2 regions of the Leifsonia sp. Ger2509 genome follow, and region 1 is predicted to be linked to the other one. Evidence: predicted binding sites of a transcription regulator. Region 1 holds the regulator's gene; the other holds the start of a gene.

What was found. Region 1 encodes LexA, which represses DNA repair genes until DNA is damaged. Its sites were predicted from a motif close to TCGAACANNTGTTCGA; they were not measured.
Region 2: uvrA (excinuclease ABC subunit UvrA) is a predicted target of LexA. The motif match lies at 4,413-4,428, and genes of this name have one in related genera.

What each region holds. Positions count from the first base shown of each region.
Region 1 covers NZ_JBUYVB010000003.1:794,629-801,427, reverse strand. Annotated here, with positions in the region: gene metE (5-methyltetrahydropteroyltriglutamate--homocysteine S-methyltransferase) at 1-233, shown strand, start outside; gene ACV7NN_RS04145 (metallopeptidase family protein) at 355-705, shown strand; gene ACV7NN_RS04140 (ABC transporter ATP-binding protein) at 796-1,734, shown strand; gene ACV7NN_RS04135 (ABC transporter permease) at 1,731-2,555, shown strand; gene ACV7NN_RS04130 (sensor histidine kinase) at 2,552-3,754, shown strand; gene ACV7NN_RS04125 (response regulator transcription factor) at 3,751-4,416, shown strand; gene lexA (transcriptional repressor LexA) at 4,437-5,126, opposite strand; gene ACV7NN_RS04115 (LysM peptidoglycan-binding domain-containing protein) at 5,406-5,789, shown strand; gene ACV7NN_RS04110 (histidinol-phosphate transaminase) at 5,826-6,799, shown strand, end outside.
Region 2 covers NZ_JBUYVB010000003.1:358,348-365,146, forward strand. Annotated here, with positions in the region: gene uvrB (excinuclease ABC subunit UvrB) at 1-39, shown strand, start outside; gene ACV7NN_RS01960 (DUF4129 domain-containing protein) at 128-862, shown strand; gene ACV7NN_RS01965 (hypothetical protein) at 859-1,422, shown strand; gene ACV7NN_RS01970 (AAA family ATPase) at 1,412-2,431, shown strand; gene ACV7NN_RS01975 (DUF58 domain-containing protein) at 2,434-3,777, shown strand; gene ACV7NN_RS01980 (hypothetical protein) at 3,774-4,340, shown strand; gene uvrA (excinuclease ABC subunit UvrA) at 4,524-6,799, shown strand, end outside.

The DNA.
Region 1 (6,799 bases):
TCGACCATGGGATCGGGCCGGGTGTCTACGACATCCACTCGCCGCGCGTGCCGAGCGTCGCCGAGGTGACCGAGCTGCTCGAGACGGCGCTCGCGGCCATCCCCGGCCGCCAGCTCTGGGTGAACCCGGACTGCGGGCTCAAGACCCGTGGATACGACGAGACGGTCGCGTCGCTGAAGAACATCCTCGAGGCGACGCGGGTCGTCCGGGAGAAGGCGGGCGTTCCCGCCTAACGCACTCGATCGGTGGGGCGCACCGGTTCCGGACCGGCGCACAGGTTGCATCCAGTGCGCCGGGAGCGAACCTGTGCGCCCTTTCCGTTGCGGGCGCTCCGGACGGTGACAGGATTGCTGCATGGTCGAGATCTCCGACGATGAGTTCGAGCGCATCGTCACCGAAGAGTACGACGCCATCCCCGACGACTGGTTCGGGCAGCTGGACAACGTCGCCATCCTCATCGACAACCAGCCACGGGGACAGTATCCGCGTCTCTACGGGCTGTACGCCGGGCACCCGCTGACCCGGCGGGGCGTCTACGGCTACGGCGAGCTTCCCGACCGGATCACGTTGTTCAAGAACAACATCCAGGAGCGCAGCGGCGACCTCGACGAGCTCCGCCGGCGCGTGCGCGTGACGCTCGTGCACGAGATCGGGCACTACTTCGGGCTGTCCGACGCTCGCCTCCACGAGCTCGGCTGGGCGTAGACGGGGCGGGGAGAGAATACTCCCGCTGCGGTATGCCGCCCGACCCTCCGGGCCGACGCGACCGCGTGCCGTTCGCGACACGATCGGGGGATGAACGAACCGATCTCCATCGCGACGCGCGATTCCGCGTCCCCAGCCGAAGAGTCTGTCCGCCTCGAAGGCGTCTCGAAGAGCTACGGCGGCGTCGAAGCGATCCACTCGCTCGACCTCGAGTTCGCACGCGGCGAGTCCGTGGCTCTCCTCGGTCCCAACGGCGCAGGCAAGAGCACGACGATCGGGATGATGGTGGGCCTCGTCACCGCCGATCGTGGCAGCGTGCGCGTGGCCGGCTCGTCGCCCCGGACTGCGGTGGCACGTGGCGCCATCGCCGCGATGCTCCAGGACACCGGCTTCATGGCCGGAGTGACGGTGTCCGAACTGGTCGGCTTCGCCGCCGGCATCTACCCCAGGCCGCTCGCGGTCGGCCGGGCCATCGACCTCGCCGGGCTCACCGGCCTCGAGCGTCGGCGCGTCGACCGCCTCTCCGGCGGCCAGGCGCAGCGGCTCCGGTTCGCGATCGCCGTGGTCGCCGACCCCGAGATCCTCATCCTCGACGAGCCGACGCGCGCGCTCGACGTGCAGGCGCGGACCGAGTTCTGGGAGGCGATGCGCGCGTTCGCAGCAACCGGGCGCACGCTCGTCTTCGCGACGCACTATCTCGACGAGGTGGACGAGAACGCCGCCCGGGTGGTGGTCCTCGCCAACGGCAGGATCGTCGGCGACGGTCGCCCCGACGAGATCCGGCGGCGAACGGGTACGACGATGATCCGCGTAACCGTGCCGGACGCGCCAGACCCGCACGGTCGGCTCGGCGCGCTGTCCGGAGTCGTCGATGTGGCGGGCGCGGGGGAGCGCTTCGCTCTCCGAACCAACGATTCCGACGCGACCGTCCGCGCCCTCGCAGCGTGCGGACTCGACTGGCGTTCCCTCGAAGTGAGTCCGCCCAGCCTCGACGAATCCTTCCTCACCCTCACCCAGGAGGCATCATGACCCGCTCGCTGCTGCGTCTCGAAACCGTCCGGATGCTGCGCGACCCGAAATACCTCGCGCTGGCGGTTGCCGCACCGGTCGGCTTCTATCTCCTCTTCGCCACGCTGTTCGGCGGCGGTCCGATCCCTCCCGGCCAGTTGCCGGGCACGGTCGAGATCATGGTGGCGATGGCGGCATACGGTGCGATCTGGGCCGTGCTCTCGACAACGGGTCCGCGGATCGCGGAGGAGCGCCAGACCGAATGGCTGCAGCAGCTGCGCTCGATGCCCATCTCGGGCGCGACAGTGCTGGGCTCGAAGGTCGTCGCCAGCGTGCTGACCGCGTTGCCCGCGATCGTGCTCGTCTGCGTCACGGCGGCCGTGGCGAAAGGTGTCGCCCTGTCGCCGGGGCAATGGATCTCGCTCGTCGCAGCCCTGTGGCTGGGCAGCACCACGTTCGCCGCACTCGGCATCGCGATCGGATTCCTCGTCGGTTCCGATCTGGCCTACCCACTCAGCTACGGGCTCTACATGGCCATGTCCGCGCTCGGGGGCCTGTGGGTGCCGCCGGCGGTCCTGCCGTCGGGGATGCGCGATGTCGCCCTGTGGATGCCGACCTACCGGCTTGCGGACCTGGGCTGGAAGATCGCGGGCGGGAGCCTCCCGGACGCGACGAGTATCGCGATCCTGGTCGCGTGGACGGCGGGGCTGTCGGGCCTGGCGTTCCTCGCCTACCGTCGGCCACGCCTCTTCCGGCTCCGCACCCGGCGCCCAGCGACGGCGGACCCGGCGCGCGAGCTCCCATCGATCGACATGGCGCGCCCCGATAGGCTGACACGGTGACGAGCCCGGCCGTGGCGCACGACAGCGGACGCCGCATCACCGCGTTCCAGGTGGACCTGCTGATCGCGGTGGTGGTGCTCGTCCTCGTCGAGGCGGGGATCTACGCGGAGCTGGCGTACGCATCCGCCACGACGTACCCCGCGGTGGCGGTGTTCTGGGCCGGTGCGTACCTTCTCGGCCTCGTCGCCTGCGTGCCGATCGTCGTCCGGCGACAGCATCCGGTCCTGGCGTCGTGGGTGGTGATCGCGGCGGTCGCGGCCTACCATTTCGCCGGGTACCCGGGCGCATCACCGGCACTCGTCCTCTTCGTGACGTCGTACGCGATCGGCGCCTACGGCCGGTCGACGTGGCGCTCCATCATCGTCGCGTCAGGCTTCATCGTCGCCTGGATGATCATCCCGTCACTCCCGCCGCATCCCGTCCCCTGGTTCTCGTTCGCCATCACCGGCCCTGCGCTGGGGATGGCGGTCATGGTGGTGCTGGGTGCGACCGCGGCGCAGGTTCGCCGCAACAACGAACTGAGCGTCGCCGCCGCAGCGAGCGAGGCGGAGGCACGGATGCGCGAACAGCTCACCGAGGAACGGCTCGGAATGGCCCGGGAACTCCACGACGTGCTGGCGCACACCATCTCCGTCATCTCGGTGCAGGCGGGCGTCGCGCTCGATGCGTTCGACGAACATCCGGATACGGCCCGCACGGCGATGATGAGGGTGCGCGGGCTGTCGCGCCAGGCGATCCCGGAGCTTCGTCGCACACTCGAACTGCTCCGGCGCGATCCCGCTCTGGGTGTCGAGACCGCTCCGCAGCCGGGACTCGACGAACTGCCCGAGCTCCTCGCGGAACTCGAGTCCTCCGGGCTCGCCGTCGAATCGCGCGTTGCCGTTGACGGCGCCGAGCTCACCCCTTTCGCCGAACTGACCGCGTACCGCATCGTGCAGGAGGCCGTCACCAACGTCGTTCGGCACGCGGCCGCGACCACGGTACGCGTCACGGTGCGCGCGGATCCGGATGCCCGGGCGCTCCAGGTGACGGTGGAGGACGACGGGCGCGGCGCCTCCGCGGGCGTCCCGGGGCACGGTCTCGGACTCGTGGGGATGCGCGAACGGGCGTATTCGGCGGGTGGAATGCTCGAGACCGGCACGTCTCCGCTCGGCGGCTTCCTCGTGTCCGCGGTGCTGCCGATCGAGGAGCCGGCATGATCCGCGTCCTGCTCGCCGACGACCAGGCGCTCATCCGCGAGGGATTCCGCGCGATCCTCGATCGCTCCGATGACATCGAGGTCGTGGGCGAGGCGGCGGACGGCCTCGAAGCGGTCGACCTGGCACGCCGGACGCGGCCCGACGTGATCGTGATGGATGTGCGGATGCCGCGGCTCGACGGGATTGCGGCCACCGCATCCGTGGTCGGCGATCCTTCGCTCCCCGACACCCGGGTGCTCGTGGTCACGACCTATGAACTGGACGAGACCGTCTTCGCCGCGCTTCGCGCCGGTGCGAGCGGATTCCTTCTGAAGGATCTGGAGCCGGACGACCTGCGGCGCGCGGTGCGGGTCGTCGCGTCGGGGGAGTCCCTGCTCGCGCCGAGTGTCACGGGCCGGCTGATCGCCCGGTTCGCGACCGTTCCGCGCCGGGACGAGGCCATCGAGGAGAAGCTCGCCCGGCTCACCGAGCGGGAACGCGAGATCGTCGCGCTGGTGGCGTCGGGCCTGAGCAACGCGGAGATCGGTGTGCGGCTGTTCATCAGCCCGGCGACGGCCAAGACCCACGTCTCGCGCGCGATGGCGAAGCTGGATGCGCGCGACCGGGCGCAGGTGGTCGTCTTCGCCTACGACTCGGGCATCGTTTCAGCGCCCGGCCCCTGACGCGGCGCAGCGCCGGATGCTCAGACGGCTCGGAGGACCGCCACCACTTTGCCGAGCACCTCGGCGAAGTCGCCCAGGATCGGCTCGAAGTTCGAATTGCGGGGAAGCAGCCAGGTGTGCCCGTCCCGCTGGCGGAAGACTTTGACCGTGGCTTCGCTGTCGAGCATGGCCGCTACGATGTCGCCGTTCTCCGCCGTCTTCTGCTGCCGCACGACCACCCAGTCGCCGTCGCAGATGGCCGCGTCGATCATCGACTCGCCGACGACCTTGAGCATGAAGAGATCGCCGTTGCCGACGAGCTGGCGGGGGAGCGGGAAGACCTCTTCGACCTGCTGGTCAGCCGTGATCGGCACGCCCGCCGCGATGCGACCGACAAGAGGGACCATGGCCGCGTCGCCGACCGGGGTCTGGTTCTCGTAGTCGAGGCTCTCGGATGCGGTGGACGGCAGGTCGATCAGGATCTCGAGTGCGCGGGGCCGGTTCTGATCACGACGGAGGTAGCCGCTCAGCTCCAGCTGGTTGAGCTGGTGCGTCACGCTCGAGAGGGAGGACAGGCCGACGGCGTCGCCGATCTCTCGCATGCTCGGCGGATAGCCGCGCTGGCTCACGGAGCGCGCGATCACGTCGAGGATGGCGAGCTGCTTCTCGCTCAGGTTCTTGCGACGGCGGGTGCCGCCGCGTTCCCGCCCTGCTCCGGTGTCGTTCGTCACTTCCCCGTCCCTTCGTGACCGCCTCCGCGTCCGTTCCGGAGGCTGCGCCGGAACGAATGTCGGTGGTGCCTGGTTGAGTGAACTCCAGACAATCGAAACTGTATCCACGATGCAGCGCTGAAACAAACATGTGTTCGAGTGTGTTGCGATATTCGTTCCATAATCGGCGTCTGCGGAGTGGTTGAAGTTTCGAACATTCGAAGATATATTCGGAACATAGCTTCGCATCCGGCCCTCCCGGCCGAGTGCCGGATGCGAATACTCCCAGGAGGACAGGCCATGACTGCAGCGATCCAGATGCCGACGCATTTCGCCGGTGCAACATCCCGCCCCGCCGGCGCAGCGACCACGCACCTCAGGCTGACCCGACGTGGACGCGTCGTGATCACGTCGCTCGCGGCCGTGCCGCTCGTCATCGGCGCCTTCCTCTTCGCCGTCAACGGCGGTGGAGCGATCGCGACCGGGTCGACCACCCACACGCAGTTCTCCTACGTGACGGTCCACTCCGGCCAGTCGCTGTGGAGCATCGCGGAGAAGGTCGCACCGAGCGCCGACCCGCGCGACGTGATCGCCGACATCGTTTCGCTCAACCAGCTTCAGTCGGCCGTCGTGACGCCGGGGCAGCGCATCGCCATCCCGGCGCAATACAGCGCAACGCACTGAGAGAGCACCCGTTAGAGCCGCATTAGCATTGGGTGGGTGACCTCCCTCTCCGATCTGCCTATTCGCGATGACCTGCGGGGAAAGACCCCCTACGGCGCACCCCAGAAGACCGTTCCGGTCGCGCTGAACGTCAACGAGAACACGCATCCGATCCCGGACGACGTCGCTGCCGATATCGTGGCGGCGGTCGCCACGGCGATCAAGGGGGTCAACCGCTACCCGGACCGGGAGTTCGTCGAGTTGCGCGAAAGCCTGGCCCGCTATCTCGGGCACGACCTGACACCCGCCCAGATCTGGGCGGCGAATGGGTCGAACGAGGTGATCCAGCACATCCTGCAGGCGTTCGGGGGACCAGGCCGCTCTCTGCTGGGATTCGCGCCGACCTACTCGATGTACTCGATCCTCGCCGGGGGCACGGGGACGGAATGGCTCGCGGGTCCGCGCGACGACGACTTCGAACTGAGCGCTGAGACCGCCGTCGCCGAGGTCCGCCGCGTCGATCCGGACATCGTCATCCTGTGCGCCCCGAACAACCCCACGGGCACACCGCTTTCGCTGGAGACGATCGCCGCGATCTACGACGCGGCCCGCGGGATCGTGGTGGTCGACGAGGCGTACGCCGAGTTCATGCCCTCCGGCAGCCCGTCAGCGCTCACGCTGCTGCCCGGGCGCGAGCGCCTGATCGTGTCGCGCACGATGAGCAAGGCCTTCGCCTTCGCCGGCGCCCGAGTCGGGTATCTCGCCGCAGACCCGGCGGTCACGGACGCCCTCCGGCTCGTGCGTCTTCCCTACCACCTGTCCGCGCTGACCCAGGCGGCCGCGATCGCAGCTCTCGCCCACTCGGGCGAGATGCTCGCCATGGTCGGCGAGATCTCGGCGCAGCGCGACCGTCTCGTGACAGAACTCGCGGCGCTCGGCTACAAGCCGCACCGCAGCGGAAGCAACTTCGTGCTCTTCGGCGGCGTGAGCGACCCGCACGCGACGTTCCAGGCCCTCCTCGCCCAAGGAGT
Region 2 (6,799 bases), 440 kb from region 1:
GACCTGCGTCAGATGGAGAAAGCCGGACATCTGGGTTGATTCGGACTGCGGCGGTACGGTGAACGAATGAGCATCGTGGCCGCGCCGGCCCGCGCGGTCGGCGGTCCAGGCGAGTGAGGCGACACGGATGAAGAAGCGAACCGTGCTCGCCCTGTGCGTGGTGCTCGGCATCACCCTCGTCGGCGGGATCCTCCTGCAGGGACCGGCCACGTTCACCGGCATCCGCTGGGTGCCCGAGTTCAGCCAACCCACCGTCTCGCCACAACCCGGTCCGGAGCATACAGCGGGCACCGACCTCCAGAACAACTCTCAGTTGAAGCCATTCGTCATCGACGGGACACCGCTGCTGTGGCTCGCGATCGCGGCCCTTCTCGTCCTCGCGGGGCTCCTGCTCGGCCGGCTGCTCCGTCGCCGGCAGGCGCTCGGCAGGCCGCTCGACAGTGCTCGGCTGCTCGACGCCGGGCCGGTGTCCGAGCAGGAGCCTCCATCGGCGCCCGACGCCCCGGCACTCCAGCGCGGCTTCGACCGCGCGCTGAGCACCCTCGACGAGGATCGGGAGCCGCGCGACGCGATCGAGCGTGCCTGGCTCGGCCTTCAGGAGGCCGCCGAGGAGTCCGGAGTCCAGCGGAGGGCCGCCGAAACGCCCGCCGAATTCACCCAGCGCGTCCTCGCGCGCGTCCACGCAGACGATGACGCGGCGCGCACGCTCCTCCGGCTCTACCTGCGGGTGCGGTTCGGCGACACCCCGGTCACAGACCAGGACATCGCAGTCGCCCGGCGTTCGCTCGAACGCCTCGCCGCGTCGTGGGGTTCCGCGCCCGGCGCAGAGAGCCCGCTCGGCTCAGGCGGGAGCGCCGGATGACCGTTCAGGAACCGCGACGTGTGCTGCTGCGACCGCCCCTCCGCGGTCGGCTCGTCATCTGCTCGACGATCGGAGCCGGAGTCGGGGTGATCGCCTGGTACTTCGGCATGGATGTCGCCCATGCCGTCGCGCTCGGTCTCGTCGTCGCCACTGTCGCCGTTGTGCTCGGCGCGGTCCCCGAACACCGCCCGGCCGAATGGATTCGGGACCGTGAACCCGCCGAGAGCGGAATCCGGCGGGACGTGAGCCACCTCTCCTGGTCGCTCCATTCCCGATCGGGCGCGATCGCGGTCTCGGCCCATCGGCGTCTGCGCGACCTGGCGCGAGCGACGCTCGCCCGGCACGACCTGGATCTCGACGATCCTGCCGACGCTGCAGGGATCGTGCGCGCTCTGGGCCGGGAGGGGTGGGAAACCGTCCGCCCGGGCGAGCGCGCCCTCCCGCGGCTCGCTGCCGTCGAAACGACGCTCGACGCGCTGGCCGCCCTCGACGCCGGCGACCCAGCACCGTCACCGTCACCGTCACCGTCACCGTCACCGAGGAGCATTGATGATCGCTGACCCCGAAACGACCGAACTGCCGCATCCGCTGACCGTTCGGGAGGTGGCGACCCTGGCCGAGGCGATTCTCGACCGGGTGTCGACGGTAGTGGTCGGAATGCGCGAGCCGCTGGAGCTGGCCCTGGCGACCATCCTCGCTGGTGGTCACGTGCTCTTCGAGGACGTACCCGGACTCGGCAAGACCCTGGCCGCCCGCAGTCTCGCAACGGCGATCGGGCTCGAGTTCCGGCGTCTCCAATGCACGCCGGACCTCCTGCCCGCCGACATCACGGGCTCATTCGTCTATGCGCCGGCCGAGGCCGACTTCGTGTTCCGTCCGGGCCCGGTCTTCACGGGTCTCTTCCTCGCCGACGAGATCAACCGGACATCGCCGAAGACCCAGTCAGCCCTGCTCGAGGCGATGGCGGAGGGCCAGGTGACTGTCGAGGGGCGCAGCTTCCCACTACCGGTGCCGTTCCACGTGATCGCCACCTCGAACCCCATCGAGTACGAGGGCACCTACGCGCTTCCGGAGGCGCAGCTCGACCGGTTCATGGTGCGCCTCGCGGTCGGCTACCCGGATGCGCACGGCGAGAGCCGCGTACTGCTCGCGCGGATCGCCCGCCACCAGGAGCGTGCCCCGATCGAACCCGTCGTGACCGCTGAGACGCTCCGTGCGATGCAGGCAGGGGTGGAGCACGTGGATGTCGACCCGGACATCGCAGCCTATTGCGTCGCCCTCGCGGCCGCGACCCGCCACCATCGGTCCGTCCAGGTCGGAGCATCCCCCCGTGGATCGCAGAGCCTGCTCCTCGTGGCGCGGGCCAAGGCGGTCATGGATGGTCGTGACTTCGTCATCCCGGACGACGTGAAGGCGGTCGCGGTGCCCGTGCTGGCCCACCGGCTGTCGCTGACCGTGCAGGCATGGACCGGGGGAGTTCAGGCCACGCAGATCGTGGCCGAACTCGTCAACACCGTCGCGGGGCCGCCGGTCGTCGGAACCCGCACCCCCGGATCCGTCGCGGACTGATCGTGGACGAGCACGCTCCCGGCACCGCATCCACCGCATCCGACCCCCCGCCGAGCGCGTCCAGTCACGGGTGGTCGATGAGCGCATCCGTGACCGCCGGCGTCGTCGTCGCACTGCTCTGCATCGGGATGGCCCTGGCCGTCTCGAACGTCGAGCTCGCCCTGGTCGGCCTCCCGCTCGCCCTCGCCGCAGCGGTCGCCTGGGACCGACGCCCCGCATCCCGCACTCTCTCCTCGTTCACGTCGACCACGAGACGCGGAACCGATCGGACGACACTCGACTACACGGTCGGAGTCACGGCCGCCGCGCGCCTCGACGCCGTGCACGTGCGCCTGCGGACTCTCGGGTCCTCACAGCGCGACTACATCGTGGCACCGGACACTGCGGCCGCACTTCCGGGGACGATCGCGGTCATCCACTCCGGTCCTCAGCGATTCGTCGAGACCCGGTACCGGCTGGTCGGCGCCGATGCATCGTTCCTGTCCGATCCGACCCTGCCGCTGTTCTCCGAACGTGTCGTCGAGCCTCCGTACACAGCCCCCAGGAGCCTGCCGTTGCCGGAACGCCTCACTGGGCTCACTGGGCCGCACACCTCCTCGCGTCCGGGCGACGGCGGCGAATTCCGCGACATCGATCGGTTCACCAGCGGCGACCGGATGCGCCGGATCGACTGGAGAGCGACGGCACGACGGGCGCAGGCACCGGGCGAGCTGTATGTGCGGCGGACGACGGCGACCTCGGATGCGGCCATCCTGATCGTCCTGGACAGCAGGGACGACGTGACGGACGGCGTGGCCGAATGGAGCAGCGGTGCACCGCGCAACAGGGGGATCAGCTCCCTGGACCTCGCCAGAGAGGGTGCGAGCTCCCTGGCGGCAGGCTACGTCCGCGCGGGTGACCGGGTCGGTTTCCACGACCTCGCCACGGGAACCCGTGCCCTTCGGCCGGGCGCGGGAGCGCGCCATCTCTACCGGGTGCTCGACGCGATCGCCCGGACCCGCCCGTCCGGCTACGCCTCCGACCGCGTGCGCGCTCCCCAGGTCGTCCCCGGCGCGGAGATCGTGGTCTTCTCGACCTTCCTCGACGACGAGGCCGCGCATCTCGCCCTCCTCTGGAGAGCATCCGGACATCGCGTCATCGGTGTCGACTCCCTCCCCGACCCGGTGACGACCGGGCTGATCCGCCGCGAGCTGGTCGCGTTCCGCATCGTGATGATGGAACGCGAGGAGCGGCTGCACCGACTGGGCGCTGCGGGGATCGACGTCGTCCGCTGGCAGCGTTCGGCCGACCGGCCCGACCGAGAAGCCCTGCTGCGCATCCTGAGCCGGCCGAGGCGGATCCGATGAGCGCCGACCCGACGGGGGCCGGGCGCCCGACTGTCCGCCAACCGGACGGAGAACCGGAGATCGGCCTCCACGTTCCCGCGTGGACTCTGCGTGGCCTCTTCTTCCTCCTCGCCGCGACACTCGGGATCGTCGAAGGGACCTCCGCGTTCTGGAGCGGCGTAGTGATCGTGCTCGCCGCAGCAGCCGTCGTCATGCCCCGCTGGATGACGGCATGGGTGATGCTCGTGGTTCTGGCCGGCACGGTGCTCACGCGGCACCCCGACCCTCTGGACTGGCACCCGTACGTGCTCGTCGCCGGGGTGCACGCCGCCCACGTCCTCGCGTCCTGGATGCTCGTCTCGTCGCCCCGTACCCGCGTCCAACTGAAGGCGATGGCGCCATCCGTTGTCCGGTTCGTCGCGATCCAGGTCCCGTTCCAGTTGTTCATCGCTGCGGCACTCTGGGTCGCCGCTGCGAGCACGGCCGGTGGCTCGCTGCCCGCGATCGCCGTGGTCGCCGCGGGGGCGCTGGTCGCGCTCGCGCTCGTGCTCCTCGGCCCCCTCCTGCGGGAACGACGGCCCTGATCGGCCGGATGTCAGAGGGGTGACTTAGACTCGCCGCGTACAGACGCGCAGCGCCACAAGGGAGCGCTACAATCGAAGATATGTTCGAACCGATGCGGCGGGGGCGGGCCGCACCGGCAGGGCGACTGTCGCCGAGAGCGAACGCGGGCCGTCCCGCTTCACGAATAGCGGAGAATTGATCGAGTGAGTATCAACCAGGTGACCGGATCCCACCTCAGCGTGCGGGGCGCACGAGTGCACAATCTGCACAACGTCGACCTCGAGATTCCGAGGGATTCGCTCGTCGTCTTCACGGGTCTTTCGGGCTCGGGCAAGTCGTCGCTCGCCTTCGACACGATCTTCGCAGAGGGCCAGCGCCGCTATGTCGAGTCGCTCTCCGCATACGCGCGACAGTTCCTCGGACAGGTCGATCGCCCCGACGTCGACTTCATCGAGGGGCTGAGCCCGGCCGTCTCCATCGACCAGAAGTCGACCAACCGCAACCCCCGGTCGACCGTCGGCACCATCACGGAGATCTACGACTACATGCGGCTGCTGTGGGCGCGCATCGGCGTGCCGCACTGTCCCGTGTGCGGTGAGCCGATCCAGCGCCAGACCGTTCAGCAGATCGCCGATCAGCTCATGGAACTCGAGACCGGCACGCGGTACCAGATCCTCAGTCCCGTCGTCTCGCAGAAGAAGGGCGAGTTCGTCGACCTGTTCAAGGAGCTCGCAGCAGGTGGCTACTCGCGTGCGCTCGTCGACGGCGAGCAGATCCAGCTCAGCGACCCGCCCACGCTGAAGAAGCAGTACAAGCACGACATCTCGGTCGTGGTCGACCGTCTGGTCGCCGGCCCCGACATCCTGAGCCGCCTGACCGACTCCCTCGAGACCGCTTTGCGCCTCACGGACGGTCTCGTGCAGGTCAACTTCGTCGACCTCGAGGGGCCCGCCGCCTGGCGTTCGTTCAGCGAGAAGCTCTCCTGCCCCAACGGACACGCCATCCAGCTCACCGAGATCGAGCCGCGCACGTTCTCGTTCAACGCCCCGTTCGGCGCCTGCCCGGAATGCTCCGGTCTCGGTACACGCATGTCGGTCGACGAGGCACTGCTGCTCGCCGATGACGACCTCAGCATCGCCGAGGGCGTCATCGTCCCCTGGACGACCCAGGGCAAGGGACTCTTCAACTATTACGAGAAACTCCTCGATGGTCTGGCACGCGACCTCGGTTTCTCGCTGAACACACCGTGGCGCGATCTGAGCGAAGACGTCCGCAACGCCGTGATGCGCGGAGACAACTTCGAAGTGAAGGTGCGGTGGAAGAACCGCTACGGCCGCGAGATGAGCTACACCTCCGGGTTCGAAGGCGTCGTGCCATACATCGAACGCCAGTACATCCAGGCCGACACCGACACCCAGCGCGCGCGCTGGGCGGAATACCTGCGCGAAGTCCCGTGTCCCGTATGCAACGGCAAGCGGCTCAAACCGGAGGTCCTCGCAGTCCTCATCCACGGCGCGAGCATCGCTGACGCGTCCGAGCTGAGCCTCACCGACGCACGTTCGTTCATGGACAAACTCCACCTCACCGACCGCGAGACGACGATCGCCGCGCAGGTGCTGCGCGAGATCAAGGTCCGGCTTGACTTCCTCATCCAGGTCGGCCTCAACTACCTGAACCTGTCGCGCGCGGCCGCGACGCTCTCCGGGGGCGAGGCGCAGCGCATCCGTCTGGCCACCCAGATCGGATCGGGTCTCACCGGCGTCCTGTACGTGCTCGACGAGCCGAGCATCGGCCTGCACCAGCGCGACAACCGACGTCTCATCGAGACGCTCGTCGCGCTCCGTGATCTCGGCAACACACTGATCGTGGTCGAGCACGACGAGGACACCATCCGCACGGCCGACTGGATCGTCGACATCGGGCCTGGCGCGGGTGTCAACGGCGGCCACGTGATCCACTCCGGGTCGTACGACGAGCTCCTGGCGAACACGCGATCGCTGACCGGCGACTACCTCGCCGGCCGCAAAGAGATCGAGACGCCGACCACCCGGCGCCCGATCGACCGCGACCGGATGATCACGGTGGTCGGAGCGGAGGCGAACAACCTGAAGAAGGTGACGGTCGACTTTCCGCTCGGCACGTTCATCGCCGTCACGGGAGTGAGCGGATCGGGCAAATCGTCGCTGGTGAACGACATCCTCTACCGGGTGCTCGCCAACCGGCTCAACGGGGCTCGCAAGCTCCCCGGCAAGCACGGCAAGGTCACCGGGCTCGACAATCTCGACAAGGTCATCCACGTCGACCAGGCGCCCATCGGGCGCACCCCCCGGTCGAACCCGGCCACGTACACCGGAGTCTTCGACCGCATCCGCACCCTCTTCTCGGAAACGCTCGAGGCGAAGGCACGCGGCTACCTTCCCGGCCGCTTCTCGTTCAACGTCAAGGGCGGCCGCTGCGAGGCCTGCTCCGGCGACGGCAC